Regions from separate parts of the Arthrobacter sp. 1088 genome, predicted to be linked through region 2. Evidence: riboswitches for the same ligand, from Rfam matches in the RefSeq annotation. Region 2 holds a riboswitch; each other region holds the start of a gene.
What was found. A riboswitch is a leader RNA that binds a small molecule or an ion and turns the genes downstream of it on or off. The one in region 2 is predicted to bind thiamine pyrophosphate.
Positions count from the first base shown of each region.

Region 1: another riboswitch for thiamine pyrophosphate. It lies ahead of J2Y41_RS11865 (ECF transporter S component); the one in region 2 lies ahead of J2Y41_RS15750 (bifunctional hydroxymethylpyrimidine kinase/phosphomethylpyrimidine kinase).
Region 3: another riboswitch for thiamine pyrophosphate. It lies ahead of thiC (phosphomethylpyrimidine synthase ThiC); the one in region 2 lies ahead of J2Y41_RS15750 (bifunctional hydroxymethylpyrimidine kinase/phosphomethylpyrimidine kinase).
Region 4: another riboswitch for thiamine pyrophosphate. It lies ahead of thiO (glycine oxidase ThiO); the one in region 2 lies ahead of J2Y41_RS15750 (bifunctional hydroxymethylpyrimidine kinase/phosphomethylpyrimidine kinase).

Region 1 covers NZ_JAVDSM010000006.1:277,178-284,871, reverse strand. The annotation lists gene J2Y41_RS11895 (Na+/H+ antiporter subunit D) at 1-1,429, shown strand, start outside; gene J2Y41_RS11890 (Na+/H+ antiporter subunit E) at 1,426-1,992, shown strand; gene J2Y41_RS11885 (monovalent cation/H+ antiporter complex subunit F) at 1,989-2,267, shown strand; gene mnhG (monovalent cation/H(+) antiporter subunit G) at 2,257-2,646, shown strand; gene J2Y41_RS11875 (DUF4235 domain-containing protein) at 2,711-2,971, opposite strand; gene J2Y41_RS11870 (NUDIX hydrolase) at 3,008-3,685, opposite strand; TPP riboswitch at 3,889-4,025, shown strand; gene J2Y41_RS11865 (ECF transporter S component) at 4,105-4,725, shown strand; gene J2Y41_RS11860 (ABC transporter ATP-binding protein) at 4,725-6,323, shown strand; gene J2Y41_RS11855 (energy-coupling factor transporter transmembrane protein EcfT) at 6,320-7,114, shown strand; gene J2Y41_RS11850 (GNAT family N-acetyltransferase) at 7,111-7,694, opposite strand, start outside.
Region 2 covers NZ_JAVDSM010000009.1:165,352-173,045, reverse strand. The annotation lists gene J2Y41_RS15755 (Rne/Rng family ribonuclease) at 1-2,819, shown strand, start outside; TPP riboswitch at 2,964-3,062, shown strand; gene J2Y41_RS15750 (bifunctional hydroxymethylpyrimidine kinase/phosphomethylpyrimidine kinase) at 3,054-4,610, shown strand; gene rplU (50S ribosomal protein L21) at 4,987-5,295, shown strand; gene rpmA (50S ribosomal protein L27) at 5,355-5,618, shown strand; gene obgE (GTPase ObgE) at 5,752-7,338, shown strand; gene proB (glutamate 5-kinase) at 7,328-7,694, shown strand, end outside.
Region 3 covers NZ_JAVDSM010000016.1:83,539-91,232, forward strand. The annotation lists gene J2Y41_RS20630 (alpha/beta fold hydrolase) at 1-192, shown strand, start outside; gene thiC (phosphomethylpyrimidine synthase ThiC) at 175-2,022, opposite strand; TPP riboswitch at 2,018-2,125, opposite strand; gene J2Y41_RS20640 (amidohydrolase family protein) at 2,223-3,305, shown strand; gene J2Y41_RS20645 (VOC family protein) at 3,383-4,255, shown strand; gene J2Y41_RS20650 (hypothetical protein) at 4,363-4,815, shown strand; gene rpsP (30S ribosomal protein S16) at 5,004-5,423, shown strand; gene J2Y41_RS20660 (RNA-binding protein) at 5,425-5,667, shown strand; gene rimM (ribosome maturation factor RimM) at 5,799-6,350, shown strand; gene trmD (tRNA (guanosine(37)-N1)-methyltransferase TrmD) at 6,351-7,148, shown strand; gene rplS (50S ribosomal protein L19) at 7,415-7,694, shown strand, end outside.
Region 4 covers NZ_JAVDSM010000007.1:24,058-31,751, reverse strand. The annotation lists gene J2Y41_RS12435 (DUF3107 domain-containing protein) at 1-211, shown strand, start outside; gene J2Y41_RS12430 (hypothetical protein) at 247-549, shown strand; gene J2Y41_RS12425 (4a-hydroxytetrahydrobiopterin dehydratase) at 615-998, opposite strand; gene J2Y41_RS12420 (thiazole synthase) at 1,013-1,810, opposite strand; gene thiS (sulfur carrier protein ThiS) at 1,814-2,050, opposite strand; gene thiO (glycine oxidase ThiO) at 2,047-3,303, opposite strand; TPP riboswitch at 3,296-3,413, opposite strand; gene thiE (thiamine phosphate synthase) at 3,441-4,124, shown strand; gene J2Y41_RS12400 (ferritin-like fold-containing protein) at 4,169-4,837, opposite strand; gene J2Y41_RS12395 (RNB domain-containing ribonuclease) at 4,879-6,363, shown strand; gene J2Y41_RS12390 (DEAD/DEAH box helicase) at 6,650-7,694, shown strand, end outside.

The sequences.
Region 1 (7,694 bases), on a different contig from region 2:
CCTGCTCCTGGCATCCGTGTGGGAGGGAGGCACCACATCCGTCACGCTGGGTGGTTGGCTGCCGCCGTGGGGCGTGGTGTTGGTGGTGGATCAGTTCTCCTCGCTCATGCTGGTGGTTTCCACCGTGGTAAGCCTCGCCGTCCTGATCTACGCCACCGGCCAGGGCATGGCCGACGGCGACCAGGAAGCGCCCGTCTCGATCTTCCACCCCACCTACCTGATCCTGGTGGCGGGCGTGTCCAATGCCTTCCTGACAGGTGACCTTTTCAACCTCTACGTGGGTTTCGAAATCCTGCTAACGGCAAGCTACGTGCTCATGACGCTTGGCGGGACGGGGCCGCGAATCCGTGCCGGCGTCACATACGTGGTGGTGTCCGTGGTTTCCTCGGTCCTGTTCCTCATCGCCATCGCCATGATTTACGGAGCTACCGGGACCATCACCATGGCGGACCTTGCCATCAAGCTGGCGGAGCTGGATCAAGGAACCCAGAACCTGCTGCACGTGATGCTGCTGGTGGCGTTCGGGATCAAGGCGGCCGTGTTCCCGCTGTCGTTCTGGCTTCCCGACTCCTATCCAACCGCTCCGGCCCCTGTGACAGCCGTGTTTGCCGGTTTGCTGACCAAGGTGGGTGTTTATGCCATGGTCCGCACCGAGACACTCCTCTTCCCCGGCGATACCCTCAACGTGCCCCTAATGGTGGTGGCGCTGCTGACAATGGTGGTGGGCATCCTGGGCGCCTTGGCGCAGAGCGACATCAAACGTCTCCTGTCCTTCACGTTGGTCAGCCATATCGGCTACATGGTGTTCGGCCTGGCGATGTCCTCCGTCACGGGCCTTGGCGCGGCCGTGTTCTACGTGGCGCACCACATCACCGTGCAGACCAGCCTGTTCCTGGTCACTGGCTTGATTGAGCGGCGGGGCGGATCGTCGTCCATTGACCGCTTGGGCGGCCTGGCCAAGCTCTCGCCACTCCTTGCCCTGTTGTTCTTCGTCCCGGCAATGAACCTTGCGGGCATCCCGCCATTCTCGGGTTTCCTGGGCAAGCTCGGGCTCCTCCAAGCGGGCGTGCAACTGGGTACGCCGCTGGCCATCGTTTTGGTAGTAGGCGGCGTCGTCACCAGCCTCCTCACCTTGTTGGCAATTGCCCGTGTTTGGAACAGGGCATTTTGGCGAAAGCCCGAGGACGCCGAGTACCCGGACCCCGTCCTTCAGACCCCAGGCAAGGTAGGGGTACTTCCCCGGACAATGGTGGGGTCCACTGCGGGCCTTGTGGCCTTCGGTGTTGCCCTCACAGTCTTTGCGGGCCCACTCTTCCACCTCGCCGACGGCTCGGCGGAAATAATGTTGGACCGCACTGCCTACATCCATTCAGTCCTGGGGGACTCCGCACAGGTGCCAGCCGTGGGTCAGCCAGGGGCTGCCAAATGAGCCGAAAACCAATCTCCTTTCGCACTGAACTCCCGCTGCTGGTATGGCTGGTCATCGTCTGGGGCGCCTTGTGGCGGGATTTCAGCCCGGGCAACCTGCTGTTCGGTGCGCTCATCGCCGTGCTCGTGGCCAAGTTCTTCTACCTTCCGCCGGTGGAGCTCAGTGGCAGGTTCAATGTTCTCCGCGCCCTTTCGTTCGCCCTGGTATTCCTGGGCAAAGTGGTGGCAGCGAGCTTCCTGGTCCTCTACCTGGCCGTAGTGAAGGGGCCAAAGGTGCGTAGCGCCGTCGTCGCTGTTCCGTTGCGCAGCCATTCGGACCTCATAGTGACGGCAACCGGGCATGTTATTTCGCTGATCCCGGGCTCGCTGGTGGTGGAAGTGGACCGCTCGACGTCCACCCTGTACCTTCATGCACTCAATATTTATGAGGAAGCCGGAATCGCCAGGATCCGTCAGGAAGTCCAGAAGATCGAGGCCACATTGATCCGGATCATGGGGACGCGTGAGGAACTCGACGCTCTCCAGGATGAAGCAACCCCCGGCATGGAGGGGGCAGCTCTGTGAAAGAACTCGTTCTGCTGGTGACTGCTGTCATCCTGAGCCTGGCTGCGGTGGGAGCGATCATCCGCATCGCCATTGGCCCCTCCTTGCTGGACCGCGTTTTGGCATCGGATGTCCTGCTGGCCATTCTTGGAGCCGCGCTGGCGATCGATATGGCGATGAACCGGCACCTGAACAACCTGGTGTTGCTCGTGGCTCTCGCCGTGATCGGCTTTGTAGGCTCCGTAACGTTTGCCCGGTTTGTCGCGGATCGGAGGGATCAGAGCAATGACTCCTGAACCTACTGGCGTGGATGCCGTAATCGACGCGGTGACGGCCATGTTTCTTGTGGTGGGTGCCCTGATGTCGCTTGGCGCAGCAATTGGCCTCCTGCGGTTCCCCGACCTCATGAGCCGAATGCACGCGGCAACGAAGCCGCAAGTCCTGGGTCTTTTCCTGATGCTTGCAGCCATGGGTCTGCAAATGCGCACATGGTGGGTTTGGCCGGTTCTCGTGGTGGCCTGGATATTCCAATTGCTGACCGCACCGGTCTCCGCACACATGGTGGGCCGCTCCGCCTACCGAACCAAACATGGGCACCGCGAACTGCTCACCAAGGATGAGCTTGAAGCGGTTGTCCAAAGGGCAGCCGGCAACGGTTCCACCCCGGATCCTTAGGGTTCCACTGCGGATCCTTAGGGTTCCACCCCGGACTTAAGACAACGGGATGGCTGTGCCCGGCCTAGACGATGTCGTGCGTCTTTGCGAAGCGGGCGATGGCACGCTGGGTGCCACGGCTCGCGAAAACCTGGATGAGCGTGCTGACGAAGGCCGAAATCAGCGCGAAGGACAAGGCTGACCGGAGGCTCGTTTCCATATCGTCGTGGCCCGTGGGCGGCTTGTTGCCGGTGGCCTTTTCCCAGCCCTTGTTGACCAACTTGGTGCCGACGAATCCGGCTGCAAGGCTTACTCCGGCACCCAGCAGCTTGAAAAAGAGGTTCATGCCCCCAGCCTAGCCTCACATGCAGGCGGGTTGGGACTAGCGGCGGTTTTCGCGTTCCTTGAGGAAAGCCGCCATGGAACCGCGTGGTGCCAGGACAGGAACAACATCGTGATCGGCTTCCCAAACGGCATCCACGGTTCCGAGCCCGGAAATTTCCTTGAGCAGGTAATACGTGGGCGGCATCAGCTGCAATTTACCGGCCGCCTCGGCCGCCAGGATCCCGTCCACCGGCATCCAGAGTGATTGCCACGCTTCAGTAGTTTGGTGCTGGGGTGCTGCTTCCGGAGCAGGCTTGGCTACATAGAAGTACGTGTCGAAGCGCTTGGGCATGTCCGTGGGCGTGACCCAGTTTGCCCAAGGGCGAAGGTCTGAGGCGTCAAGGCGAAGTCCGGCCTCCTCCCAAACTTCCCGCAGGGCAGCGGTGAGCAGCATGCCTGACTTTGCCGGGGCCTGTACAGGATCGACGGCGATGGAACTCAGATGCCAGTCTGCAGCGTGCTGTTCCAGCAGCCGGACAGGGTAATCCCATCCATCCTGGTCAGCGGCATCAACCCGGCCGCCCGGAAAGACCACCATGCCGGCGGCGAAGTCCATGGTGGCAACCCTGTGCTGGACGAAGGCCTCAAGCCCGCCCGGGGCGTCGCGGAGCAGGATGACGCTCGCGGCAAGGCGGGGTTGGGGAACTGGCATGTCCGTAATGGGAAGGTCCGTCATGAATTACCCCTTTGCCGCGTCGATTCCTGCTGCATCATTGTCTCAGGTCCTGTTGTCGGGCTGGTGTGCGTGCTAAGACCGGAGAATGGGGCGCAGAGCCGGCCCCGCAACGCAGGAGAAGGGGAGCCAACCGCTTTGTGACTAGTCCGAGGAGCCCACGAACACCCACAGGTGTAAACTGAACCACGCCCATAAGGGCAGATTAATAACGACAGGGGAGCGCCGCCGTCGGACCTTGCAGAGATGCAGGTGACGCGAGGGCGCTGAGAGTGCGGACAGCCGCAGACCCTCGAACCTGATCCGGTTAGTACCGGCGCAAGGGAGTCGAGCTTCTCAGAGTGTCCGGATCCGGGCGGCGCAGGCCGGCCGGGGGTTTCCGGGGAGCACTTTCCCCTCCTGTACCTCAGGAGGCAGAAAAAATGACCACGGCAAGCGTGAAGAAAACCAGTTATAACTGGCGTGTTGTAGACATCGTGGTGGCAGCTTTGATTGCCATCGCCGGCGGCGTGATTTTTTGGGCCTGGTCCCAGGGCGCCGCAATCGTATCCATTCCCATGAACGCCACGTATCCGCCGCTCACCGGTTTGATCGCCGGTGGCTGGATGATCCCGGCCGTCCTGGGCATGCTCATCATCCGCAAGCCGGGCGCAGCCCTGTTCTGCGAAGCCGTCGCCGCCACCGGCGAACTCATCATGGGTTCCCAGTACGGCACCACCGTCCTCATCTCCGGCGTCCTCCAGGGACTGGGCGCGGAACTCGTCTTCGCTGCGTTCCGGTACAAGAAGTTCGACCTCTCCGCTGCACTCCTCGCAGGTGCCGGCTCGGGCCTCTTCTGCGGTCTCAACGATTCCTTCCTGCCTTGGGGCTGGAACATCGCCTACGAAGCAATCGACAAGCTGGCTTACATCGCCTTCACCACGCTCTCCGGTGCGATCATCGCGGGCGCGCTGTCCTGGGTTGCCACCCGCGGGCTGGCCAAGACCGGTGTACTGAGCTCCTTCGCGTCGCGGAAGGCTGCTTCGGAGCCCGTCTTCAACTAATGCCTGCCACGCAAAGCAGCGGCCAGGTGCGGCCTGCCGCCATTACCGCCCAAGGGTGGGGATGGCGGCATGCCGGGCGTTCCACACCCGCCATCCAGGACCTCGATCTCCGGATCGGGCCCGGCGAGCGTGTGCTCTTGCTGGGTCCATCGGGCGCAGGAAAATCGACACTGCTCCACGCCCTCGCCGGTGTGCTGGGTGATGAGGAGGATGATTCCGACGAGACCGGCTCGCTGCTGATCGACGGCGTTGCTCCCCGCGAACAGCGCGGACGCGCAGGTCTGATGCAGCAGGATCCGGAAACCCAGGTAGTGCTCTCCCAGGTGGGTGACGATGTCGCGTTTGGCGCCGAAAACCTGGCCGTTCCCCGGGAAGAAATTTGGGCGCGCGTCCATGAAGCGCTCGACGACGTCGGGTTGCGCACAGCTGCAGGCGGCGGCTTGGCACTGGATCACCCGACGGCGGCCCTGTCCGGCGGGCAGAAGCAGCGACTTGCGTTGGCTGGCATCCTCGCGATGCGGCCCGGGCTGATCCTCCTGGACGAACCTACGGCGAACCTGGATCCGGTGGGCGTGCTTGAGGTTCGGGACGCCGTGCAGCGCTGCCTGGACAAGACCGGTGCCACTTTGGTTGTCGTGGAACACCGTGTGTCCGTGTGGAAGGACCTGGTGGACAGGATCGTGGTCCTCCAGCCACCCTCGGCCGGGGGCGGTGTGCTCCTGGACGGCCCCCCGGATCGGGTGCTCACAGAGGCCCGCACCATGCTGATGGCAGCGGGAGTGTGGGTGCCCGGATACGTTCCGACGACCCGCGCCCGCAGGAGCACAAGTCAGGAGTTGGGCGGCCATGAATCCACGCACCAGCTCCTCCTCGTCGCACAGGACCTGGCTGTTTCCCGTGGGAAGTCCCGCCGCCGCCGTTTCAAGACCATCCCGCCCGTCCCCGTGCAATCGGATATCAGTGCACAAGTACGGGCTGGCCAGGCACTGACCATCACGGGTCCGAACGGTGCAGGCAAATCTACTTTTGCGCTCACATTGGCCGGCCTTCTGGCGCCGGTTGACGGCAAGGTGAGTGCCGCCGTCGAGCTTTCCGAGGGAGCTGGAATCGACCCGTTCAAGTGGAAGGCGGATCAGCTGATTTCCCGCATTGGCACCGTGTTCCAGGAACCGGAGCACCAGTTTGTGACGGGCAAGGTTCTGGACGAGCTGATGTTCGGACCAAAGCATCTGGGCCACGGCGAAGAACGCGTGGATGAATTGCTGGAGCGTTTGCGGCTCACGCATTTGGTGGACGCGAATCCTTACACGTTGTCCGGCGGCGAGAAGCGCAGGTTGTCCGTGGCCACGGTCCTTGCGGCCCACCCTAAGGTGCTGGTGCTGGACGAGCCCACGTTCGGCCAGGACGCCAACACCTGGGCCGAACTGGCATCCTTCCTCTCTGAACTGCTCGATGCTGGAACAGCCGTTGTGTCCGTGACGCACGACGAAGAATTCAGCGCGGTCCTGGGCGGCACCGAGCTCCGGCTGGATCCAGCTACGCCGCAAGTTCCGGACCCGCACAGCGAAGCAGCCCGCCAGGAAGCCGGTGCTGCATGAGGGACGCCCTGAACCTGCGCGGCAACCACGCCCTCCTTACGCGCGCCAACCCCTTGGTTAAGTTCGTGTCCGTGTTCCTCATTTCGCTGGTGCTGGCATTGTCGATCGACTGGGTGTCCGCTTCAACGGCCCTCGTCGCCGAGCTGGCCCTGTTCCCGTTGGCTGGCCTCACGCTGGGGCTTCTATGGCAGCGGGCCTGGCCGCTCATCATCGCTGCAGCGATAGGTGGCTGGAGCACCGCAATCGTGGCGGCTGACAGCGGGGCCGTACTGCTCGACGTCGGACTCTGGTCCATCAGCGAAGGTTCCCTCCAGCTGGGGCTGGGTTTCATGCTGCGCGGCTTGGCGATTGCGCTGCCAGCGATCCTGCTGATGACCTGCACCGACCCCACCGACCTGGCCGACGCGCTGGCACAAAAGGCAAGACTGCCACACCGCTTTGTCCTTGGCTCGCTGGCCGCGATGCGCCTGGTGGGATTGATGGCTGAGGAATGGCAGACCATCGGCATGGCCAGGCGGGCCCGCGGAGTGGGTTCGCAGGGCAGTCCGCTGCAACGGCTCAAGGCAACGCTTGGACAGAGCTTCGGGCTGCTGGTCCAGGCAGTGCGTCGGGCTTCCCGGCTGGCCATCACCATGGAGGCGCGTGGTTTCGGTGGCGGGCAGAGAACGTGGGCCCGGGAATCCACTTACTCCCTCCTGGATGTCTGGGTCCTCCTGGGCGGCCTCGTCATCGCTGCCGCTGCTGTACTGGCGGCCGTCGGCGCTGGAACGTGGAGTTTCGTCTGGCGTTAGCTCTTCCGTTGGATCTTCTCGAACCTTGCCCGGGTGAGGAACCCCAACTGGGCTTCCTTTTCAGCCAGCTGGATGACGGGGCCAAGCTCGAAACACGTGGTCTCGAGGCGGCGAACTGCCTTTGCGTTGCGGGCGTCCGGCTCAACAATGATCCGGTCCTTGCCGGGCAGGGAAAACATGTATCGGATGAGGGACGTGACGAGACGTGGTGTGAAGTTGGGAATCGGACGCCTTGCAGGCGCCAGCAGCAAATGCATTCCGATGTCCTCCTCCCGCGCCGGGTAAGCCTCGCCTACCGGATCGTGTAACGGTTCATAAGTCTGGAAGAGCGCCAACGGCTCGCCATCGACCACCACCAAAAAGGCATGGTGAGTGTCCAAGGAGTCAAGGAACCCGTAGATCTCCAGGACGTCATCGCGCGAACGCTCCAGCATGCCCCAGAACCTGGCACGAGGCTGGCTGACCCAACCATGAATGAGGTCAAGGTCTTCGGCGGGAACCAACGGGACGATCCGCAGTACGCCCCATCCGTGGAGTTCTTCGGTGTAGATCGTGGTCCGGACAGCGAAGTCCCGGGTGC
Region 2 (7,694 bases):
AAGAAATCACGACGCCGGATGCGGGGTCCCAGCCTGCGCCTGCTACCCAGGGCGACCTTCCCGTGGCGGGCGACGTTCCCGCCGAGGAAGAGGCCGAAGCTGCCGAGGAGTCCGCCCCCGGTTCAACGTCGTTGTTCCTGGAACCTGTCTCCATTACGTCGATGATCTTCCAGGCCCCTGATCTGAGCACCGTTGCCCGCCCCGCCGTAGAGGAAAAGGCCGAAGAGTCTGAAGCAGAAACTCCGGAAGCCGGGTCAACTGACGAGCTGGAGGATTCCAGCAGCCGTCGTCGTCGCCGTAGCCGTGGCCGGCGTGGCCGCCGCGGGACTGAACGCGATGAGACCGATTCCGAGGACAGCGCTGAGGCTGAGGATGAAGAAGATGCTCCGGTAGCGGAAGCGCTCGAAGAGGGCGTCACATCGCGTCGTCGTCGGCGTCGCCGCCGGGGTGACCAGGACCTTGAACTGACTGGCGGCTCGGACGATGACCCGCCCAACACGGTGACCCGTGTCCGCGCGCCCCGCCCGATCACTGAGACGGCCCCGTCGAACCGGGTCACCAGTGTTAAGGGTTCCACCAGGCTAGAGGCCAAGAAGCAGCGCCGCCGCGAGTCCCGCGAGACCGGACGCCGCCGCCAGGTGATCACAGAGGCTGAGTTCCTTGCCCGCCGTGAGTCCGTGGATCGCCAGATGATCGTCCGCCAGCGCGACGATAGAATCCAGATTGCGGTCCTTGAAGACGGCGTGCTTGCTGAGCACTTTGTGTCCAAGACCCAGCAGGATTCGCTGATCGGCAACGTGTACCTGGGCAAGGTCCAGAATGTTCTGCCGTCCATGGAAGCTGCCTTCGTGGACATCGGACGCGGGCGCAACGCCGTTCTTTACGCCGGCGAAGTCAACTGGGACGCCGTCAATCTCGAGGGACAGCCGCGCCGGATCGAGAATGCCCTAAAGTCCGGTGATTCTGTCCTGGTGCAGGTGACCAAGGATCCTGTTGGCCACAAGGGCGCGCGCCTCACAAGCCAGATTTCCCTCCCGGGCCGCTACCTTGTGTACGTGCCTGGCGGTTCCATGACCGGCATCTCGCGCAAACTGCCCGACGTCGAACGCAACCGCCTCAAGCGCATCCTCAAGGACCGTTTGCCTGAGAACGCCGGCGTCATCGTGCGCACGGCCGCTGAAGGTGCCTCCGAGGAAGAACTGACGCACGACATCAACCGTTTGCGCGCGCAATGGGAAGGCATTGAAGGCCAGGCGTCCTCCACCAAGGTGCTGGCACCCGAACTGCTCTACGGCGAACCTGACCTCACCATCAAGGTGGTCCGGGATGTCTTCAACGAGGACTTTTCCAAGCTGATTGTGTCCGGCGACGACGCGTGGGACACCATTGAGGCTTACGTCACCTATGTTGCTCCCGATTTGGTGGGCCGCCTTGAAAAGTGGACCAAGGACCAGGACATTTTTGCGGCCTGGCGGATCGACGAACAGATCCACAAGGCCCTGGAGCGCAAGGTCTTCCTGCCGTCCGGCGGTTCGCTTGTCATCGACCGCACCGAGGCCATGACCGTGGTGGACGTCAACACGGGTAAGTTCACCGGCAGCGGTGGAAACCTTGAAGAAACCGTCACCAAGAACAACCTTGAAGCGGCCGAGGAAGTAGTTCGCCAGCTGCGCCTGCGCGATATCGGCGGCATCATTGTCATCGACTTCATCGACATGGTCCTTGAATCCAACCGTGACCTGGTACTCCGCCGATTGGTGGAATGCCTGGGCCGTGACCGCACCAAGCACCAAGTGGCTGAAGTGACGTCGCTTGGCCTGGTGCAGATGACACGCAAGCGCATGGGCACAGGCCTGCTTGAAGTGTTCGGTGAGCAGTGCGAGCACTGCGCCGGACGCGGCGTCGTCACCCATGATGAGCCCGTGGAACACCGACGCGCCAACGTAGTTGCCGCCGAGCACCACCGTCCACACACCGAACCGCAACAGCCTGCTGCCCGGAATGAACGCAAGCGTCGCCGTGGGAAAGGTGGGGGAGCGGTAGCCGAGGAACCAGTCTCCACCCACAGCACCGCTGCCGCCCCGGTAGCTGCGCCAAGTGGCAAGGAGTCGGTTGACCCCGTTCGCCAGGCGAAGGCCGAGGCGACCAGGGCGGCTCTTGCCACCATCGCCGCTGCAGCGCATGCCGCGCACTTGCACGACGACGAAGTTCACCGCGCGGAGGAACTGGCACGCGCAGCCGGTCAGCATCACGACACGGCTGAATCCGTGTCTGATACGGCAACCGGCGATGCCGGGGGAGCGGCCGCAGCTGATGCCGCCAGCCATGAAGCAGCGGTTCGGGAGGCACGGTCCACGCCCGTTTTGCGCTTCGGTGGCGAAGAAGTGGCGCTCCCATTCGTGGAGCACCATGAGGAACCGTCTGCGGGCAAGCCGGCCATGAGCCTGGACCTGCTGGCGGAGGCGTTCTCGCACCTCGGTGCTGCACCGGCTGCCGAGGAAAACACTGTGGATACGGTTTCCGGACCTGCCACGGCTTCCGAAACTTCCGCTGCCTCCGCTGCAAGTGCTGCGGCCACCGACGGTCAGAACGATCGTTCTTCGCGTTCGCGTGGAAGTCGAGGCCGAAGGAACCGTAGCGCGAGCAGGGCACAGGGTGCCGCAAACGAAACCAGCGTGGAGCACCACGAGGTAACTGCCGCAGCCGCGGGTGGAACGGCCCACGAGGCCAAAGCGCCGGCAGCGGAAGAGCCTGCCAAAAAGAAGGCAGCTGACGAGCCCATCATCCTCGGCGTAGGAGTTCCAGCTTCGGAGTTGTAAGCACGTCAGCACTGATGACGTGTTGAAAGAGTCCCGCAATATCCGATGTCGTCGGATACTGCGGGACTCTTTTGTCGCCGGCAGTCACATCCATGCACCCAAGCAGGCCGGTTCCCGGACCGCTGGACTTCCCGGCTACGCTAGGAAACTGACACGGGGTGCCGGGCGCTGGGCCTGGCTGAGATCCAGACCCGTTGAACCTGTCCGGTTAGCACCGGCGAAGGGATGTCCATCATGGCTTCATTGTCCAGTTCCCCTGTCTACCCCCTTGACCCCGCCGGTAGCGTTGGCGGACCCGTGGCTGCCCGGCAACATCCGCGGGTGCTTAGCATTGCCGGTTCGGATCCGTCCGGAGGCGCAGGGATCCAGGCAGACCTGAAGAGCATTGCTGCGCACGGTGGTTACGGAATGGCTGCCATCACGGCGCTCACGGCACAGAACACCCTTGGAGTCAGTGCAGTCCATGTTCCGCCCGTGGAGTTCCTGCGCCAGCAACTGGACGCCATCAGCAGCGATATTGAGATTGATGCCGTCAAGATCGGGATGTTGGGTGACGCGTCCGTCATCCACGAAGTCCGCAGCTGGCTCGAAGACGTGCGTCCCGCCGTCGTGGTCCTTGACCCGGTGATGGTGGCCACCAGCGGCGACCGGCTTCTGCGTGGGAACGCCGAAGCCGCGCTTCGCAGCCTCCTGCCTTTGGCGGATCTCGTTACCCCCAACCTTCCCGAACTGGCTATGTTGCTGGGGGAGCCTGACGCCCCGGACTGGGCAACTGCCCTTGACCAAGGCAAGCGTCTGGCTGCCGAATGTGGAACGACCGTCCTGGTGAAGGGTGGCCATTTGGCCGGAGCGGAATGTCCTGATGCCTTGGTCAATACGAGCGGCTTGCTGCGGCAGGACGTTATCGAGGTGGCCGGTCCCCGTGTGGATACCCGGAACAGCCACGGAACGGGCTGTTCGCTCTCCTCGGCATTGGCCACGGTGCAGGCCCGCAGAGGTGACTGGGAAGCGTCACTGCGGGAGGTTAAGCCGTGGCTGCTGCAGGCCCTTTCTGCGGCCGACGGGCTCGACGTGGGCAGGGGCAGCGGGCCGATCCAGCACTTTCACCATCTGGAGCCAACACGGAATCCTGCTGGCCGGTCCGGCGATTTTGCCGCGCGACTTTGGGCGGAAGCCACGCCGGAGTTGGACGCAATCTACGGCCTGGCCTTCATCCAGGGCCTGCAGTCGGGGAGGCTCCCTGAGCCCGAGTTCAACTACTACCTTGCCCAGGACGCCATCTACCTCAACGGCTATTCCCGGGTTCTGGCCCGCGCCGGTGCCCTTGCCCCCACTGAGGAAGAGCAGCTCTTCTGGGCCAAGGCGTCACAGACCTGCCTTGAGGTCGAGTCCGAGCTTCATCGGAACTGGCTGAGCACGCGCCCGGCTCCGACGCAGACCGGACCCGTGACGAAGTCGTACGTGGACCACCTCCTGGCCACTTCCGCGTCCGGCAGTTACGCGGTGTTGCTCGCAGCAATCCTGCCCTGTTACTGGCTGTACGCGGAGGTAGGCCGGCAACTCCACGCGGCCTACGTGGATGCAGGCGCACCCGGCGACCACCCGTACGCCGACTGGTTGAAGACCTACGCCGACGAGGAGTTTGCTGCCGCAACCCGCAAAGCGATCGACCTTACGGACGCAGCCGCCCTCAAGGCCTCTGCGCAGGAACGCGAGGCCATGGTTGAGGCCTTTGCGCACTCTTGCCGCTATGAGACGGCCTTCTTTGATGCGCCAAGGCTCTTCGCCTGAGTTGGATTTCCGTGGTTTCTGCGTAGCGGATCCATGAAACTCCCGCGCGTCGCCAGCCAAATCGCAGCATTCCCGCCCAAAGCCTGTAGGCTGTATGGGCACGGTGCCGGGAGAGTCCGTTACAACTGGTGATGCAAGTCACCCGATAGCCTCCGGACCCGGCCTCATTTGCAGCTGAAGGTCAAACTAGCGTAATCTTGATCTTCGGTGCTTACGCCAACACTTGGGTTATGCCCCTTGGAATTGTTCATGGGATGACTCGCGGGCTTCGATCTGAAGTCCACGGCGTTGAGGCACAGCGCGAACCAAGCCTGATTCCGGTTCAAGGTTCCGCACGCAAATTTAGTAAGAAACGTCGAGAGAAGTGAGTACCCAAGTGGTGTACGCGATTGTCCGCGCAGGCGGCCGCCAAGAAAAAGTTTCCGTTGGAGACTACGTAACGCTTAACCGCGTCCCCGGTGGAGCCGGCAGCACGCTTGAGCTGCCCGCCTTGCTCCTGGTTGACGGCGACAAGGTCACGTCCGCTGCTGCGGACCTGGCCAAGGTCAAGGTCACGGCTGAGATCCTTGAGGACCTTCGCGGTCCCAAGATCGTCATCCAGAAGTTCAAGAACAAGACCGGCTACAAGAAGCGCCAGGGTCACCGTCAGGAACTGACCAAGATCAAGATCACGAGCATCAAGTAACTTTCGTTACTCTGTTCAGATTTTCAGTTTCCCCAGAAATTTAGAGGCAGGCATTTCACATGGCACACAAAAAAGGCGCGAGCTCCACTCGCAACGGTCGTGACTCCAACGCACAGCGCCTCGGCGTCAAGCGTTTCGGTGGCCAGGTAGTTTCCGCAGGCGAGATCATCGTTCGCCAGCGCGGAACCCACTTCCACCCCGGTGCAGGCGTCGGCCGCGGTGGCGACGACACCCTGTTCGCACTCGAGGCCGGTGCGGTTGAGTTTGGTACTCGCCGCGGACGTCGCGTAGTGAACATCGTTGCTGCTGCAGCTGCAGAGTAACAACAAGTTCTGAACCGGTGGAGCGGGCCAAACGGCCCGCTCCACCGTTCTTTTAACCGCATTACAATCGATTAGGGCGCCCATGGCGCTCTGGTTTATGCAACAGCGCTGGCAACAGCAAGAGGAGATTCACGTGGCGAGCTTTGTAGACCGGGTAGTCCTGCACGTATCCGGCGGAACCGGCGGCCACGGCTGTGTCTCTGTCAAGCGGGAAAAGTTCAAGCCTCTCGGTGGACCCGACGGCGGCAATGGCGGCAACGGCGGAGACGTCATCCTTAGGGTGTCGGCGCAGACTACCACCTTGCTTGACTACCACCACGCCCCCCACCGCCACGCCACCAACGGTGGCCCTGGCATGGGTGATTGGCGTGGCGGCAAGAACGGCGAAACCTTGATCCTCCCCGTGCCGGACGGCACCGTGGTGAAGACGAAGGACGGCGAGGTCCTCGCTGACCTCGTGGGCGAAGGCACGGAGTATGTTGCCGCGGCAGGAGGCCAGGGCGGTCTCGGAAACGCCTCACTGTCCTCGCAGAAGCGGCGCGCGCCCGGCTTCGCGCTACTGGGCATTGAAGGCGAATCCAGCGACATCGTCCTGGAACTGAAGTCCATCGCCGATATCGCGCTGGTCGGATTCCCCTCCGCTGGAAAATCCAGCCTCATTGCGGCCATGTCCGCTGCCCGGCCAAAGATTGCCGACTACCCCTTCACCACCCTCATTCCCAACCTTGGCGTCGTCCAGGCCGGCGACATCCGGTTCACCATCGCCGATGTGCCCGGCCTGATCGAAGGCGCCAGCGAGGGCAAGGGCCTTGGCCACAACTTCCTGCGCCACGTTGAACGCTGCGCGGCCCTGGTTCACGTCCTGGACTGCGGAACCCTGGAATCGGACCGTGATCCACTCTCCGATCTGGCCATCATTGAGGCGGAACTGGAGAAGTACGCCGTGGACATGAGCTACGCCGGCGTAGATGGCGAAGTAGTGCCGTTGAACGAGCGTCCCAAGCTTGTTGTCCTGAACAAAGTGGATCTTCCGGATGGCAAGGACATGGCGGAGTTCGTTCGTCCGGACCTCGAAGCACGCGGCTACCGTGTGTTCGAAGTCTCGGCAACCAGCCATGAGGGCCTGCGCCAGCTTGGCTTCGCAATGGCGGAGATCGTCAAGGCTGCGCGGGATGCCGTAGAGACTGCCCCTCCCAAGGTTGCCCCGCCCATCCTTCGTCCGCGCGCAGTCAACGAGAGCGGATTCCGGATCCGCCGCGAGGAAAAGAACCTCGAGCCGCTGTTCCGCGTGTTGGGCGAGAAGCCTGTCCGCTGGGTCAAGCAGACCGACTTCACCAACGAGGAAGCCATTGGCTACCTGGCCGATCGCCTGGCCAAGCTGGGCGTCGAGACGGAGCTCTTCAAGGTTGGAGCCAAGCCTGGCGATACGGTGGTCATCGGCGAGGAAGATGGCGTGGTCTTCGACTGGGAGCCCACCATGATGGCAGGCGCCGAGCTCCTGGCGACTCCCCGTGGTACCGATATCCGCGTCGCGGACATCGGCGACCGTCCCACACGTTCGCAAAAGCGCGATGAACAGCTTGAGCGCCGGGAAGCGAAGGCTGCCGCCCGTGCTGAACTCGAAGCCGAGCGCAAGGCTGGCATCTGGACTGAGTCCGTCAGCCGTCGTCGTGCCCAGCCCGTAACGGAAGGCCACCTGGATACCGGTGATGACGACTAGGACTGTCGAAATTCCGGACGCAGAGGTTCTTGAGCGCCAGGCCCTGGCCACCGCCAAGAGGATTGTTGTCAAAGTGGGCTCGTCCTCGCTGACCAGTATCAAGGGCGGCATTTCCGAGAAATCGCTGACTTCGCTGGTTAATGCGCTGGCTGACAAGCGAAATGCCGGTACTGAAATCATCCTGGTTTCCTCGGGCGCCATCGCGGCAGGTCTTGCCCCGCTGGGGCTCGCCAAGCGCCCGAAGGACCTCGCTACCCAGCAAGCTGCGGCAAGCGTGGGGCAGGGCCTGTTGATGGCGCGCTATACGCAAGCTTTCAGCGCGCACGGCGTCACGGTCAGCCAGGTCCTGCTGACAG
Region 3 (7,694 bases), on a different contig from region 2:
GTGCCTACTCTCGTCCTTACGGGCGGGTGGGAACCCCTGTACGAAGAAATCGCCGGGTACCTGGAGGACACCGGTGCCCTCCGCCGCGTAGCAGCTGGAGGGCACCGGCCCCAGGACTCGGTTGATGGAGACCGGATTATCCGCTCATTTGTGGCCGATGTTGTCCGGACGAGGTCAGTTAAGGTTTCCTGACGCTCCGGCCGCGTGGGTAGAGGGAAGCTGCAGCTCAGGCAGGTACACCTTGCCACCTGAAGCCAGGAATTCTTCGCTCTTTTCCCGCATGCCGTCGTATATCCCCGCAATAGCTGCCTGCGCGTCGGCCGAACCGAACTCGTCCCTGATGTCCTGGCTGATACGCATCGAGCAGAATTTGGGTCCGCACATCGAGCAGAAGTGCGCGGTCTTCGCCGGTTCCGCTGGCAGTGTTTCGTCGTGGAATGCCTCGGCGGTGACCGGGTCCAGGGACAGTGCGAACTGGTCCCGCCAACGGAACTCGAACCTGGCCTTGGAGAGAGCATCGTCGCGTTCGTTGGCGCCCGGGTGTCCCTTGGCGAGGTCCGCCGCGTGCGCTGCGATCTTGTACGTGATCACACCGGTCTTGACATCGTCCTTGTTTGGCAGCCCCAGGTGCTCCTTGGGAGTTACGTAGCAGAGCATGGCGGTGCCGTAGCGGGCGATTTCCGTGGCACCGATTGCCGAAGTGATGTGGTCATAGCCGGGAGCAACGTCCGTGACCAGCGGTCCCAAGGTATAGAAGGGGGCACCTTTGCAGAGTTCCTGTTGGCGCTCCACATTCTCGCGGACCAAGTGGAAGGGAATATGCCCGGGGCCTTCAACCATCACCTGGACATCAAATTCCCATGCCCGCTGGGTCAGTTCGGCGAGCGTGTCCAACTCGGCGAACTGGGCGGCGTCATTGGCATCTGCCGTGGCGCCCGGGCGCAGCCCGTCACCGAGGGAGAATGCGACGTCGTACTTGGCGAAGATTTCGCACAGCTCATCGAAGTGCGTGTAGAGGAAGTTTTCCTGGTGGTGCGCCAGGCACCAACCCGCCATGATCGAACCGCCGCGGGACACGATGCCGGTGACGCGGTTGGCTGTCAGCGGCACGTACCGAAGCAGCACGCCGGCGTGGATGGTCATGTAGTCCACACCTTGCTCGCACTGCTCGATCACGGTGTCGCGGAAGATCTCCCACGTGAGTTTATTGGCCTCGCCGTTGACCTTTTCCAGGGCCTGGTAGATCGGGACAGTTCCGATGGGCACGGGGGAGTTGCGGATGATCCACTCACGCGTGGTGTGGATGTCATCGCCGGTGGACAGGTCCATAACGGTGTCGGCACCCCATTGGGTGGCCCACTGCAGCTTGTCTACTTCTTCGGCAATGGAGCTCGTGACGGCGGAGTTGCCGATGTTGGCATTGATCTTGACCAGGAATGCCTTGCCAATGATCATCGGCTCGGATTCCGGGTGGTTGATGTTGTTGGGAATGATGGCCCGGCCTGCGGCGACTTCACTCCTGACGAGTTCAACTTCGCAGTTCTCACGCAACGCCACGAACTGCATTTCAGGCGTGATGATGCCCTTCCTGGCGTAGTGCATCTGGGTGACGGTCTTGCCTTCGACGGCGCGGCGGGGCACCGGCTGCGCGCCCTTCCACTCAGCTGACGCTGCGCCTCGGCGGACGGCCGACTTGCCGTCGTCGAGCAGGTTCCGTTCGCGGCCGGAGTAGGCTTCCGTGTCGCCACGGCCCTCAATCCATGCGGCCCGGAAGGGCTCCAGGCCCACTACGGGATCACTGCCGGGCCCCGCGGTCCGGTACACCTGCAGCGGAGCGTTTGCCTCACCGTTTGGGGACGGTTCAAGCGCGATTTCCGTGACGGGGACGCGAATGCCGTTGGCGGGGTCTTCCAGCCAGGCCAGCGAATGGGACTTCAGCGACTGCGTGACGGTTTCAGCCGCCTTTTCGCTGGTGTTGGCCTGGTTTTCGGCAGGGCTGTGCTGTGTTTCGGTGGTGCTCAAAGGATTACTCACTTCCTTCGCCGGCATTACCCGGACAGGTTCAACGGTCGCAGACTGCTTCAGTCCGATCTCAGCCCCTGCAGGGGCCCCCGTGTGGTCGTAGACGAAGCTACCACAGCTCCCGATCCGGGGCCCAGTCATGATCCAAACGCAGACCCGTCGGTAAACCTGTGTCATGCAGGGCAGATTAGGCTTTTGCCATGGCCAACATCATCGAATTCACCGGTCCTGTGCTTGTTGCAGGAGACGACCAACGGCACGGGCTGTGGTCCGTTGATGGCAACCTGACGTTCGAACGTCCCGTGGCCGCACCCGATTCCATACTGGAGGGATGGGTCCTCCCTGGGTTTGTGGACGCCCATTGCCACATTGGACTTGGCGTCGGCGGGGCAGTTGATGAGCAGACAACCCTTGCCCAGGCCCAAGCCGACCTGAAAGCCGGCACGTTGTTGATCCGTGACGCCGGCTCGCCAAGCGATACACGCTGGGTTCAGCGGCGGGAGGATCTCCCACGGCTGCTTCGTGCCGGGCGCCACATCGCCCGGAGCCGGCGTTACCTGCGTGGATTGGGTCACGAAGTGGAGCCCGGCGAACTCGTGGAAACAGTCCGCAAGGAAGCCCGGGATGGGGACGGTTGGGTGAAACTCGTGGGCGACTGGATCGATCGCGGTGCCGGCGACCTCGCGGTTTCCTTCCCTCGGAACGTGGTGCGGGATGCGATTGCTGCCGCCCACGACGAAGGGGCCAGGGTGACGGCCCACTGCTTCGCTGAAGACACTATTGATGACATGCTCGACGCCGGGATTGACTGCATTGAGCACGCCACCGGCCTTTTGCCCCGGCACATTCCCCGTCTGGTGGAGCAGTCTGTCCCGATTGTTCCTACGTTGGTAAACATCGCGACTTTTCCGGATATCGCAGTCCAGGCCGCACCTAAGTTTCCGGTCTACGCCGAGCACATGACCCGGCTCTGGGAGCGACGACGTGAACGGGTGCTCGAGGCCTTTGAAGCCGGTGTTCGCATCTACGCGGGAACGGATGCAGGGAGTGTGATCAAGCACGGCAGGATCGCTGATGAAATGCAGGAACTTTACGACGCCGGCCTGCCAGCCACTGCCGTACTGGACGCCGCCACGTGGGGCGCACGGGAGTGGCTGGGAGCCGAGGCCATCAGCGAAGGGGCAAGTGCCGACGTCGTGCTGTGCCGGGATGATCCCAGGGAGAACCTCGCAACTGTGGCAAGCCTGAACCATGTAGTCCTTCGCGGGAAAGTGGTCTACTAGGAATAAATTGAAGCTTCAAGTAATTTAGATAGGTAGGACGTGCCGAAGGGCGGCCACCTATGAACCGGGAGCTTCACATGACGACGACATCCAACCAGGATCTCCTTCCTGCCGAACTCACCATGGGCACGGTTATGCTCAAGGTCGGCGATATGAAGGTCATGAGTGACTACTATCAGCGGGCCTTGGGCTTGGAGATCGTGGCCGAGCAGGATGGCGGGCTGTACCTGGGACGACTGGGCAAGCCTGTAGTCCACCTCGCTCCCGCGGCCGGCCTGCAGATTCCAGGCCGTGGGGAAGCGGGGCTTTTCCATACCGCCATCCTGTTCCAGGACCAGCCTTCCCTGGCAGCCACCATCGCCACGGCGGCACAGTACGAACCGCGCGCCTTTGTAGGCAGCGCCGACCATTTGGTGAGTGAAGCGTTCTACTTCACCGATCCGGAAGGCAACGGCATCGAGCTCTACTACGACAAGCCGCGCGATGTCTGGCAGTGGGATGGCAAGAATGTGGTGATGGACAATGTTGCCTTGCCGCCGCAGCGTTTCCTCCAGCAGCACTTGAGCGAGGCTGCCGTGACTGGCCAGCGGGAAGCCGCTGCCGGCGTCGGGCACGTGCACCTTCAGGTAGGTGACGTGCAGACCGCCCAGGATTTTTATGTGGACACGCTGGGTTTTGAGAGGACAGCGGGCTGGCATGGGCAGGCGTTGTTTGTTTCTGCGGGCGGCTACCACCACCATATGGCGATGAACGTATGGAACAGCCGTGGGGCCGGGCCCCGCAGGGATACGCTGGGCCTGGGCGAAGTCCTGATCGAGCTTCCATCTGCCGAGGATGTCGCCGCACTGGCTGACCGGCTGAAAGTTGCGTCCGTGGCGAACCACCATACGGGCCTGGCGTTGCAGTTCGAAGACCCCTGGCGCAACAAGCTGCGCGTGGCAGTTCGCTAAGCAACCTCCCACTGCCTTTTCGAGGGCATGGGCCGGGACTGCACTAGGCTGGGTCTTGACGGTATTCGTCCCCTGGGCCCTTGCCGCCGCCCCGTCAGCACGAACGAATGAGAGCACTCTCCATGGGCTTTGCCGAAATTTTTGTAGCCACCCACGATGAAGCCCTCAAGAGGGCGGCTGCCCTGGACCGGGGCGCCGACGTTACCGGCCCCGCCGTCAGGATTGATGGCATCACCGACTTTGAGGTCGAGCAACTGGGTGACCTTGCCGGCAAAGCCGTTCATGCTGCCGGCGCAGACTACGAACTGGCGTTGGTGGACGTCACCAGCGACGCACTCCTTGGCGTTCCAGAGGCGATGGTGAGGGCGCTTGCCGAGCTGCTGACGTACGAAAGCGAAGGCGACGGGAACGTTCTTGACGACGTCGCTGCTGCGTGGGCAGCGCAGGAAGACATGCCTTTTGGCGCGGACGAATCGCGTCAGTACGTGCAGCAGTTGGCCTCCCTGGCTACTGACGTGGAAAAAGCGGAGCGGTCAGGGCTCTACGTCTGGTCTGTCTGACCGTTGGGGCCGGGAGTGGCGAAAGTCGTAATTACTTCCCGCATCTGGCACAATGGTCAGGTACTTGATTGGCACGGCCCCTCTCTCCGTGCCCAAATCTTGTCCTTTCGAACCCCCAAGTATGGCCCGCCCCACGGGTGCAGAACGTCGGGTTCAACCCCGTTTCAGAAACAGGAGTGACCACAAAAGTGGCCGTAAAGATTCGCCTTAAGCGCTTCGGTAAGATGCGCGCACCGTACTACCGCATTGTCGTCATGGATGCCCGCGCCAAGCGCGATGGCCGTGCCATTGAAGAAATCGGCAAGTACCACCCCACCGAAGAGCCGTCGTACATCGAGGTCGCTTCCGAGCGCGCCCAGTACTGGCTTTCCGTTGGCGCCCAGCCGACCGAGCAGGTTGCCGCGATCCTTAAGATCACCGGTGACTGGCAGAAGTTCAAGGGCCTGCCGGGCCAGGAAGGCACCCTGAAGACCAAAGCTCCGAAGGAAGCCTTCGTAGCCCCGGAGAAGGGTTCCGTCATCATTCCGGAAGCCATCACCAAGAAGGCCAAGAAGGACGAAGCCGAAGCTCCGGCTGAGGCTGAAGCAGAGACCACCGAGGCTGAGTAAATTGCTGGCAGAAGCGCTCGAGCACTTGGTCCGTGGGATCGTTGACAGCCCTGAGGATGTCAAGGTCAGTGCCAGGAACAACCGCCGCGGGGAATCCCTTGAGGTGCGTGTTCACCAGGAGGACCTCGGACGGGTGATCGGCCGTCAGGGACGTACCGCACGCGCATTGCGCACTGTGGTTGCAGCCTTGGCAGGTGGCGAGCAGGTCAGGGTCGACGTCGTCGACACCGATCGTCGCCGGTAACGCGCTCAGCAATACTTGTCTTAGATCCGGCCCCTTCACCGAATATGGTGGAGGGGCCGGATTGCTTTATCGATCATTTCACTTCCGCTGCTGCCCGGCAGCGCGGGCACAACGAGAATTCAGAGGAACCCATGCAGCTCCAGGTGGCCCGGATCGGCAAACCCCATGGCATACGCGGCGAGGTGACGGTGCAAGTGCTCACCGACGCCCCCTCCGAGCGCTTCGTCGCTGGAACCGAATTCGTCGTCGAGCCGGCCTCTGCGGGCCCGCTGACCATCCGAAGCGCCAGATGGAACAAAGACATCCTCCTGCTGGGCTTCGAAGAGATTGCAGATCGCAACGCCGCCGAGGCCATCCGTGGTGCGAAGCTTTTCATCGAAACCGAAGAACTCGATGACGAAGACGACGAAGGCTGGTATGAGCACGAACTCGTAGGGTTGGAGGCGCGGGTTGGCTCACAGGTTGTGGGCAAAGTTGCCGCTCTGACCACACTGCCGGTCCAGGACCTGTTGACCATTAAGACGGAGGAAGGGAAGGAAATCCTGGTTCCCTTCGTCGATGAGATCGTGCCTGAGGTCAACATCGAGGACGGCTTCATTCTCATCACACCGCCTGCTGGTCTCTTCGAAATCAACGATGACACGGCCGGGGAGTCCAGGGACGGCGCCGGGGATGATGCCTGAATGAGGATCGATGTCGTCAGCATCTTCCCTGAGTACCTTGCCCCGCTTGAACTTTCGCTGATAGGCAAGGCACGCCAGGATGGGCTCCTGGAACTTAACGTCCACGACCTCCGGACGTTCACCACTGACAAGCACCGGACCGTGGACGACACTCCTTACGGGGGCGGCGCCGGCATGGTGATGAAGCCCGAGCCGTGGGCGCAGGCGCTCGAGTCGGTCGCCGCGGTTCGTGAGGGCACCAAGCCTGTGCTGATCGTGCCTTCGCCGGCAGGGGAGAGGTTCACCCAGGCCCTTGCCTATGAGCTCGCCGAAGAGGAACAGTTGGTCTTTGCCTGCGGGCGGTACGAGGGAATTGACGAGCGCGTCATCGACTGGGCCCACGAGCACTTCACGGTGCGGCCTGTCAGCCTTGGCGACTACGTACTCAATGGCGGCGAAGTTGCTGTCCTGGCCATGGTGGAAGCCATCGGTCGTTTGCTTCCAGGCGTGGTGGGCAATCCCGAATCGCTCGTTGAAGAATCCCACTCGGACGGCCTGCTGGAGTATCCGGTGTATACCAAGCCGTCCTCATGGCGGGACCACGAAGTGCCTCCGGTCCTGCTCAGCGGCAATCACGGAAAAATCGCGCAGTGGCGGCGTCACGAACAGTTCCGTCGCACTGCCGAGCGCCGTCCGGACCTCCTTGACCACTTCGACGCCGGTCAGTTGAGTCGTGCGGACCGCAACGCACTCGCGGACCTGGGTTACGACGTCGTGGATGGTCGCCTGCGCCGCCGCACGGAAAGCAGTGCGACATAGCGGACCCGCTGCCCGCCCCCGGGCATTGCGAGTCAGCATAGTTGGCCCGATGCCGGGGCGTGTGGCAGAATTAACCCTTGTGTCTGCTGGGCCAGCACCTGCCACAGGGGGAGCGAAGCCAACAGCCGGACAACCCGGTGCCGCCAATCAGTGGCGGAATCGGACACTAAGAAACTTCGGCGGAGATTTCCGGTTGGCTTTGTGCCGCGGGCTTGTCCGCCGTAACCCAAAGTGGATGACCTGTGGCGTTCACCAGGAGTGGATTAATGCATATCCTCGATAGCGTAGATGCAGCCTCGCTGCGTAACGATGTTCCCGAGTTCCGCGCGGGTGACACCCTCAAGGTTCACGTCAACATCATCGAAGGCAAGAACTCCCGTGTCCAGGTATTCCAGGGCTTCGTCCTGGGCCGCCAGGGTGACGGCGTTCGTGAAACCTTCACCGTGCGCAAGGTTTCCTTCGGCGTCGGCGTAGAGCGTACCTTCCCGGTACACTCCCCGATCATCGACAAGATCGAGGTCGTCACCAAGGGTGACGTCCGTCGTG
Region 4 (7,694 bases), on a different contig from region 2:
CGGCATTCAGAATGTTGGCCGTGAAATTGTGCTCGAATCCGCACTCGATGCTGATGCTGTCGCCAAGATTGTCGGAGAGGCCATCTCCAAGGGATCGGATCTGCGGCTCACGGATGAGAAGGGCCGCCAGATCATCGTTCCCGGCAATGTGCTGGGCTACGTTGAAATTGGTGCCGAGGAAGTGCGCCGCGTCGGTTTCGGCGCACTCTAGCGGTTCCCGGTTACAGCTGCCGCTAAGGAGTCTCCATGCTTTCACTCGTTGTGGTGGTTCTTGCCACGATCGCTACAGGATTCATCGTGTGGGCAAATGACAAGCGACACGGCAAGTACGGGATCGCATTGCCGGCGGGCGTTTCGGCAACCGTCGGCGTGCTCAGCTGGATAGCTTTCATCATGGCAGGCTTTGGTTACCAGCCCGGCCTGACCTGGATCCCCTGGGTCCTCCCCATCGTGTTGGGGACGGTCATCGCGATTGCCGTTGTGGTCTTTCTGGGCCGCAAACGCACCCAGCATGACACCGCCGCCCTCACCAAAGCCCTGAGGCTCTAGGCACTGTTCACTCAATAAACGTCGCTGGCCATCACCCGTGGGTGATGGCCAGCGAAGTTTAACGTTCAATCCCGTTCAAGCCCCTGGGTAGCGATCCGGCTGCTGGGTAGCGATCCGGCTGCTGGGTAGCGATCCGGCTGCGCCAAGGCACCGGATGCCGCTGCCGCCTCGCTCACGGCAGCCGCAGCGGCGATGTCGCGCTGGGTCACCTGGCCCCCGGCGTCATGGGAAACGTACCGCAGGAACACCTTGTTGTAACGCCAGTCAAGATCCGGATGGTGGTTCTGTTCCTCGGCGATCCGGCCAATGGCGGCGATAAGCGCCAAGGCGTCGGCCGCCGTCGAGGTTTTGAACACCGTCACGAGGCCGTCCTGGAGCCTCCAGTCCGGGAGGTCCTTGAGGGCGGCCTCCATGGCGACCTGGGTCAATTGCTCTTTCCTGTCAGCCACCACGGCTCCTTCATTCAGAGGAACTCTGCCCGGCCTTCCATGGCCGACGACGCGAGGGCGTGCTCCCGGCGCGGAATACGGCCAGCCTGCTTGGCCAGCCTACCGGCGATCACCGCGTGTTTGAAGGCTTCGCCCATCTGCACCGGATTCTGCGCACGGGTCACGGCTGTTGCCAGCAGGACAGCATCGCAGCCCAGCTCCATCGCAAGCGCGGCATCGGAGGCGGTCCCGATGCCGGCGTCGAGCACTACCGGTACGGAGGCCCGGGACACGATCAGTTCGATGTTGTGCGGGTTCAGGATGCCCAGCCCCGTTCCAATAGGCGAACCGAGGGGCATGACAGCTGTGGCGCCCAGGTTTTCCAGGCGCAGCGCCAGAACGGGATCGTCATTGGTGTAAGCGAAAACCTTGAAGCCGCGGTTCACCAGCTGTTCCGTGGCCTCAACGAGTTCCACCGCGTCCGGAAGAAGCGTGTGTTCATCGGCAATGACTTCCAATTTCACCCAGTCCGTCTCCAGGGCCTCCCGGGCGAGCTCCGCGGTCATCACGGCGTCCTTGGCAGTAAAACAGCCAGCCGTGTTCGGCAGGACGCGGATGTTGTGGTCCACCAGGAGCTGGAACAATGAACCTGTCTCGGCCGGTGAGTATCGGCGCATCGCAACAGTGGTCAATTCCGTTCCTGAAGCCAGGAGGGCTGCTCCCAACCCGTCCAGGCTCGGCGCACCACCGGTACCCATGATCAGGCGGGAGCCGAATTCGACGCCGTCGATCACCAAAGCGTCAGTGCTCACGTCAGTTTTTGCTGCGGTCATTTTTCAGCCTCCCTGGACTGCGGTTACGAGTTCGAGTTCGTCTCCATCGGCGAGCGCAGTCGCTGCCCATTGGCTGCGCGGCACAACCTCGGAATTACGTGCGACGGCGACACCCAGCTTGCCGCCGTCGGCTGCCTGTCCCCGGTGGTCCAGCGCGCGGCCTGTGATGGCACTGACGAGTGTGCTCACGGACGCGTCGTCCGCCACGGCGTGTTCGGAGCCGTTGAGTTTGATGTTCATGGTGTGTCCTTGATTGCTGGTTGGAGGAGGTGATCCTGAGTTGCCGTAAATCGATCAGGCCGGAAAATGGACCATCGGGGGTCGGCTGGGCCGCTGATCAGTCCGCCTACGATTTTGGCGGCCACAGGCGTCAAGAGAACGCCGTGGCGGAAGAACCCGGTGGCGATCACGAGACCGTCGATGGTGCCCCCGGGCCCGGTAACTCGTCCAAGTAGGGGTGCGTTGTCCGGTGTGCCTGGCCGTGCACGGGCTGTCGCTTCCAACAGTTCCAGCTCCGCCACGGCAGGAACCAACACTTGGGCGTCACGCAGGAGTTGATAGACGCCCCCGGCGGACACTGCGTTGCTGGACGCAGACAACCCGTCCTCCCGCTGGGTGGCTCCAATCACCACCGTTCCGTCGTCGCGGGGGACGATGTAGACCGGCACCCCGCGGACCATGCCCCGGATGGTGGATGTGAGCAGCGGCTGGAGGTGTTGGGGAACGCGCAGCCTGAGAATGTCGCCGTAAACGGGCCGCAGGGGCAGGTTGAGACCCTCGGGGAGACCGCCGATCCTGGCTGCATCCAGCCCGCAGGCGAGCACAGTCTCTGAGGCCCAAACAACGCGCCCGGCGCCCGAATCGAGCTGGACCCCGCAGACGCGTTCCCCGTCCCAGAGCAAACGGGACGCTTGGAACGGCAGGGCGAAACCGTCCTCCGCTCCGGAAACCCAGGTTGCGTCACTTGGTCCGTGGGCTGATAACCCGTCCAGGAGGCATCGTGCAAGGCGCCGCGGATCCACTTGGTGATCGGCCGGTATGTCGAAGGCACAGGAAATCCCGGGGCTGAGCAAAGGCTCGCGCTCGCGCGCTTCACGCAAAGACAGTGGCTCCACGCGCAGCCCCGCGGCCTGCTGGACTGTGCGGAGGTCTGCCAGCGCACGGCGGTCGGCGGCGTCGGCACCAACGGCGATGGTCGACGTCGTGCGGTATCCGGCGGCTGATTCGCTGCCGTGGACGCTCCGGACGAAAGCCGGCCACAGTTGGGAGGATTCCAACATGAGTTCCAGGAGGTCTTCCTCCTGGTAGTGGAGTTCACTGACTGGAGCCAGCATTCCGGCGGCAGCGAACGTCGCACCCACTGCGGGGGTGGGATCAATGAGGACCACAGAGCGGCCCTGACGGCGGACTTCGTGGGCGATGCCAAGGCCGATGACGCCGCCACCAATGACCGCAACGTCTGCCTGCAAGGGGTTTTGGCGGGATTCTGCCATATGTTTCCTTCCCTACGCCGGTATTAGCCGGATCAGGTCAAGCGGTCGGCGCTGAAGCCCTCTCAGCCGGACGGTCATATGACGCTGTCACGGCTCCCGCAGTACGTGCCCAGTTTAGAGGAACTACTCTGGTTTCCATGACCCAGCATGATGTCCACACCACTGCCCGCCTTTACTTGTGCACTGATGCCCGCAAACGCCAGGGCGATTTCGAAGACTTCGTCGACGCCGCGTTTGAGGGCGGCGTCGACATCATCCAGCTTCGCGACAAGACGCTCGAGGCCGCCGAGGAGCTTGAGGTCCTGGAGGTCCTGCACAACGTTGCCCAACGGCACGGAAGGCTGTGGGCCGTCAACGACCGCGCCGATGTTGCCAGTATTTCCGGGGCTCCGGTGTTCCATATCGGCCAAAAAGACATCCCGTTACGCGCTGCACGGCACCTCCTCCACGACCGCACGGTCATCGGCCTGTCCACCCATACACTGGACCAGGTTGACGCCGCGATAGCTGCCTCCCCCGGCAGGAGCGGACTGGATTATTTCTGTGTTGGCCCGGTGTGGGCAACACCGACAAAGCCAGGCCGTGAAGCAGTTGGGCTGGACCTGGTCACATATGCCGCGGAAGCCGTAAAGCGCGCGGATGAGGAGACCGTAGGCGGCGTCCTCCTCCCCTGGTTCGCCATCGGCGGCATAGACCTCACCAATGTTGAACAGGTGGTTGCGGCCGGAGCCAGCCGGATCGTGGTGGTACGTGCCATCACTGAGGCGGAGGACCCGACGGCGGCGGCCAAGACTTTGCTGGAAGCGCTCGACGCCGGATAACCACCCCGGCGCCCTGGCTGCTGCGGAGGATATTCGAAAGTGTCCTAAGCCGTGAGCCCCAGCCCGGACATGCGTCGCCCATGCCGCTCCGCCAGCTCAGCGGTGAGGGCCTTGACTGCATTGCGCGCGTCCCCGCCGCCCTTGAGCAGCGGTCCCAGCTGGGGATGTTCCATGCCTACGCGTTGTGCTTGCGTCAGGGCTTCACCGACCAGGCGGCGGCCCCACAAAGCCAGGCGCGACGCCAGGCGGGGGTCGTCAGCCAGGGCCCTGCGCAGGAGGATGCGTAAAACTTCCGTGGCTTGGTCGGCGGAGGCCACCTTCTGGACAAAGAGTTGCGTCCCGCCGTCAAGGAACGACGCGACCATGCGGTAGAAGTCCGATGACACGGTGTCGATCACATAGGCCTTCATGACGGATTCAAACCAGTCCGCTGGCTTTGTTCGCTCGTGGAAGTGGTCAAACGAGCGCTGGAACGGAAGCATGGCTTCTTCGGCATCGAGTCCCATCTCCGAGAGCCGGCTGCTGATCAAGGCGAAGTTTCCGTAAGCGCCGACGGCGATCTTTGCCAGCACTGCCCTGTCATGGAGGTTGGGAGCGTACCGCGAGTCGAAAGACAGCCGGCCAAACGCGGAGAGCTCGCCGTACGCCATGGCCCCCAGCAGCTCCGAAGAGAGTCGCTGGATGCGAGCATTATCGTCCAAGGAAGTGCTCATGGTCCAAGACTATCCAGCGATTTCGGGCTAACCTGATTTTCGTGTCACATCATCGGATTTCGCCCAACGTCGACGACTCGTCGGACCAGCTCGCGGCGGCATTTGCAGCCCTCCGGACCGAACTGGAGCTCCCGGGCGAGTATCCGGCCGAAGCCGTGGCGGAAGCCCGCAAAGCGGTGGAAAACCATACGCTGCCGGACCGCGACCTCAGGGACATTCCCTTTGTGACCATTGATCCCGCCACGTCCACCGACCTGGACCAAGCAGTGTTCATTGAACGTGCCGGCGACGGTTACAAAGTCCTCTACGCAATCGCGGACGTGCCATCCTTCGTTGCTCCCGGCGGGGCGCTCGATGCCGAAACCCGGCAACGGGGACAAACGTTTTACGCTCCTGACGGGAGGATCCCGCTGCACCCGGAGGTCATCAGCGAAAACGCCGGCAGCCTGCTGGCCGGTCAGGACTGCAGCGCCTTCGTGTGGGACTTCGAACTGGACCGCAATGCGGAGGTAACCGCCACGTCCGTGGCCCGTGGCACTGTCCGTAGCCGCACGAAGCTCAGTTACAAAGGTGCCCAGGAGCAGATCGATGCCGGCACAGCCCCGGAGGTCCTTGAGCTCCTCAAAGAGGTTGGCCTGAAGCGGGTGGAGCTGGAACGACTCCGCGGTGGCGCCAACCTGAACATGCCGGAGCAGGAAATCGTCCAGGCGACAGGTGGCGGAGGCTACAGGATTGTGGCCGCGCCGTCCTTGCCTGTGGAGGACTGGAATGCGCAGATATCCCTCATGACCGGGATGGCGGCCGCCCAACTGATGCTTGACGGAAAAGTGGGCATCCTGCGCACCATGCCGGCACCGGATGAGCGGTCACTGCTCCATTTCAAACGCCAGACAAAGGCCCTCGGGAAACCCTGGGACGGCGAGATCACCTACGGTGAGTACCTTCGGACACTTGACGCTTCGGATCCCAAACAACTTGCGATCCTGCACTCGGCAGGCACACTCTTCCGCGGCGCTGGATACACGCCTTTCGATGGCGAACTTCCCCCCAACATCATCCAGTCAGCCATCGGCGCACCCTATGCCCACACCACTGCCCCTTTGCGTCGCCTCATCGACCGCTTTGTCCTGGTGATCTGCGAGGCCCTCAGCAACGGCCACCAGATCCCCGCCTGGGCGCGGGAAGCACTTCCATCCCTGCCTGAGATCATGGCCTCATCCGACCAACTGGCCGGCCGGCTTGAGCGTCTGGCCATGGACACAGTGGAAGCTGCACTCGTGGCCAACCACATCGGCGAGGAGTTCGACGCGGTCGTCATCTCCGGTTCCAAGCCGTCCAATGGCACGATCAATGGCAATGGAAGGGCAAACGGAAACGGCAATGGGCCGTTCGGCATCATCCAGATAGCCGAACCCGCGGTGACAGCCCGATGTGACGGCGAAATGGAATCAGGCACCAAGGTCCGGGTGCAACTCCTGAAGGCCGATATCGCCAGCCGCGAGATCCGCTTTACGCTGCTCCCCTAAGTCCCCGCAGGACCCGAACTGCCGCCGATCCGGGCTTTAGCGCTCCCAGAGGATAGACTGACCCTGTAGTAATGGATGCCCGGTCGTTGATTCAGTTAATTTTTGAACTCAACAAGCCCGCCCCTACGCGATCTTGAGATGTGCCCGCTGGTCACCAGTGCCAGTACTTAGATAGCCCGCGATCGGCTTCCACTGGATTAGCTTGCGCGCCGGTTCGTGCTCCGGTACGGCTCCGCCACCCGTTGAGCATGCAGCGCCAATGCCCAAATGAATAAGGAAACTCCCTGTGAGTGAATTGCACACCCATGAAGTCCTGACGGACGCCACCGGCACCGAATCCATCGAGCCCGAGGAAACGATCATCTCTGATGAGACGCCCCACGAGATCGAAGAGAAATCGTTCGCTGACTACAACGTCCGCGCCGACATCGTCGAATCCCTCGCCGATGCCGGTATCACCCATCCCTTCCCCATCCAGGCCATGACGCTGCCCGTAGCCCTTAGCGGCCACGACATCATCGGCCAGGCCAAGACCGGTACAGGCAAGACCCTCGGTTTCGGTATTCCGGCACTGCAGCGCGTGGAAGGCCGCGATGACCCCGGCTACGCCAAGCTGGCCGTCCCCGGTGCCCCGCAGGCCCTGGTCATCGTTCCTACCCGTGAGCTTGCGGTCCAGGTAGCCAACGATCTCCAGACGGCATCCCGCAAGCGCAACGCACGCATCGCCACGATCTACGGTGGCCGTGCGTATGAGCCGCAGATTGACGCCCTTCAGAAGGGCGTCGAGGTAGTGGTTGGCACCCCGGGCCGTTTGATCGACCTCTACAAGCAGAAGCACCTCAGCCTGAAGAACGTCAAAATGGTGATTCTGGACGAGGCCGACGAAATGCTGGACCTCGGCTTCCTGCCGGACGTGGAAACACTGATCGCCGGCACGCCGGCCGTTCGCCAGACCCTGCTCTTCTCCGCCACAATGCCCGGCCCGGTCATCGCGATGGCCCGCCGATACATGACGCAGCCCACCCACATCCGCGCGGCCGACCCGAACGACGAAGGCCTCACCAAGCGCGACATCCGCCAGCTCATCTACCGTGCCCACAGCATGGACAAGACCGAGGTAGTGGCCCGCATCCTGCAGGCCCGCGGACGTGGACGCACCATTATCTTCACCAAAACCAAGCGCACCGCGGCCAAGGTCGCGGAGGAACTGGTGGACCGCGGATTTGCCGCTGCTGCAATCCACGGCGACCTCGGCCAGGGCGCGCGCGAGCAGGCTCTCCGCGCGTTCCGCAACAACAAGGTGGATGTACTGGTTGCCACGGACGTTGCCG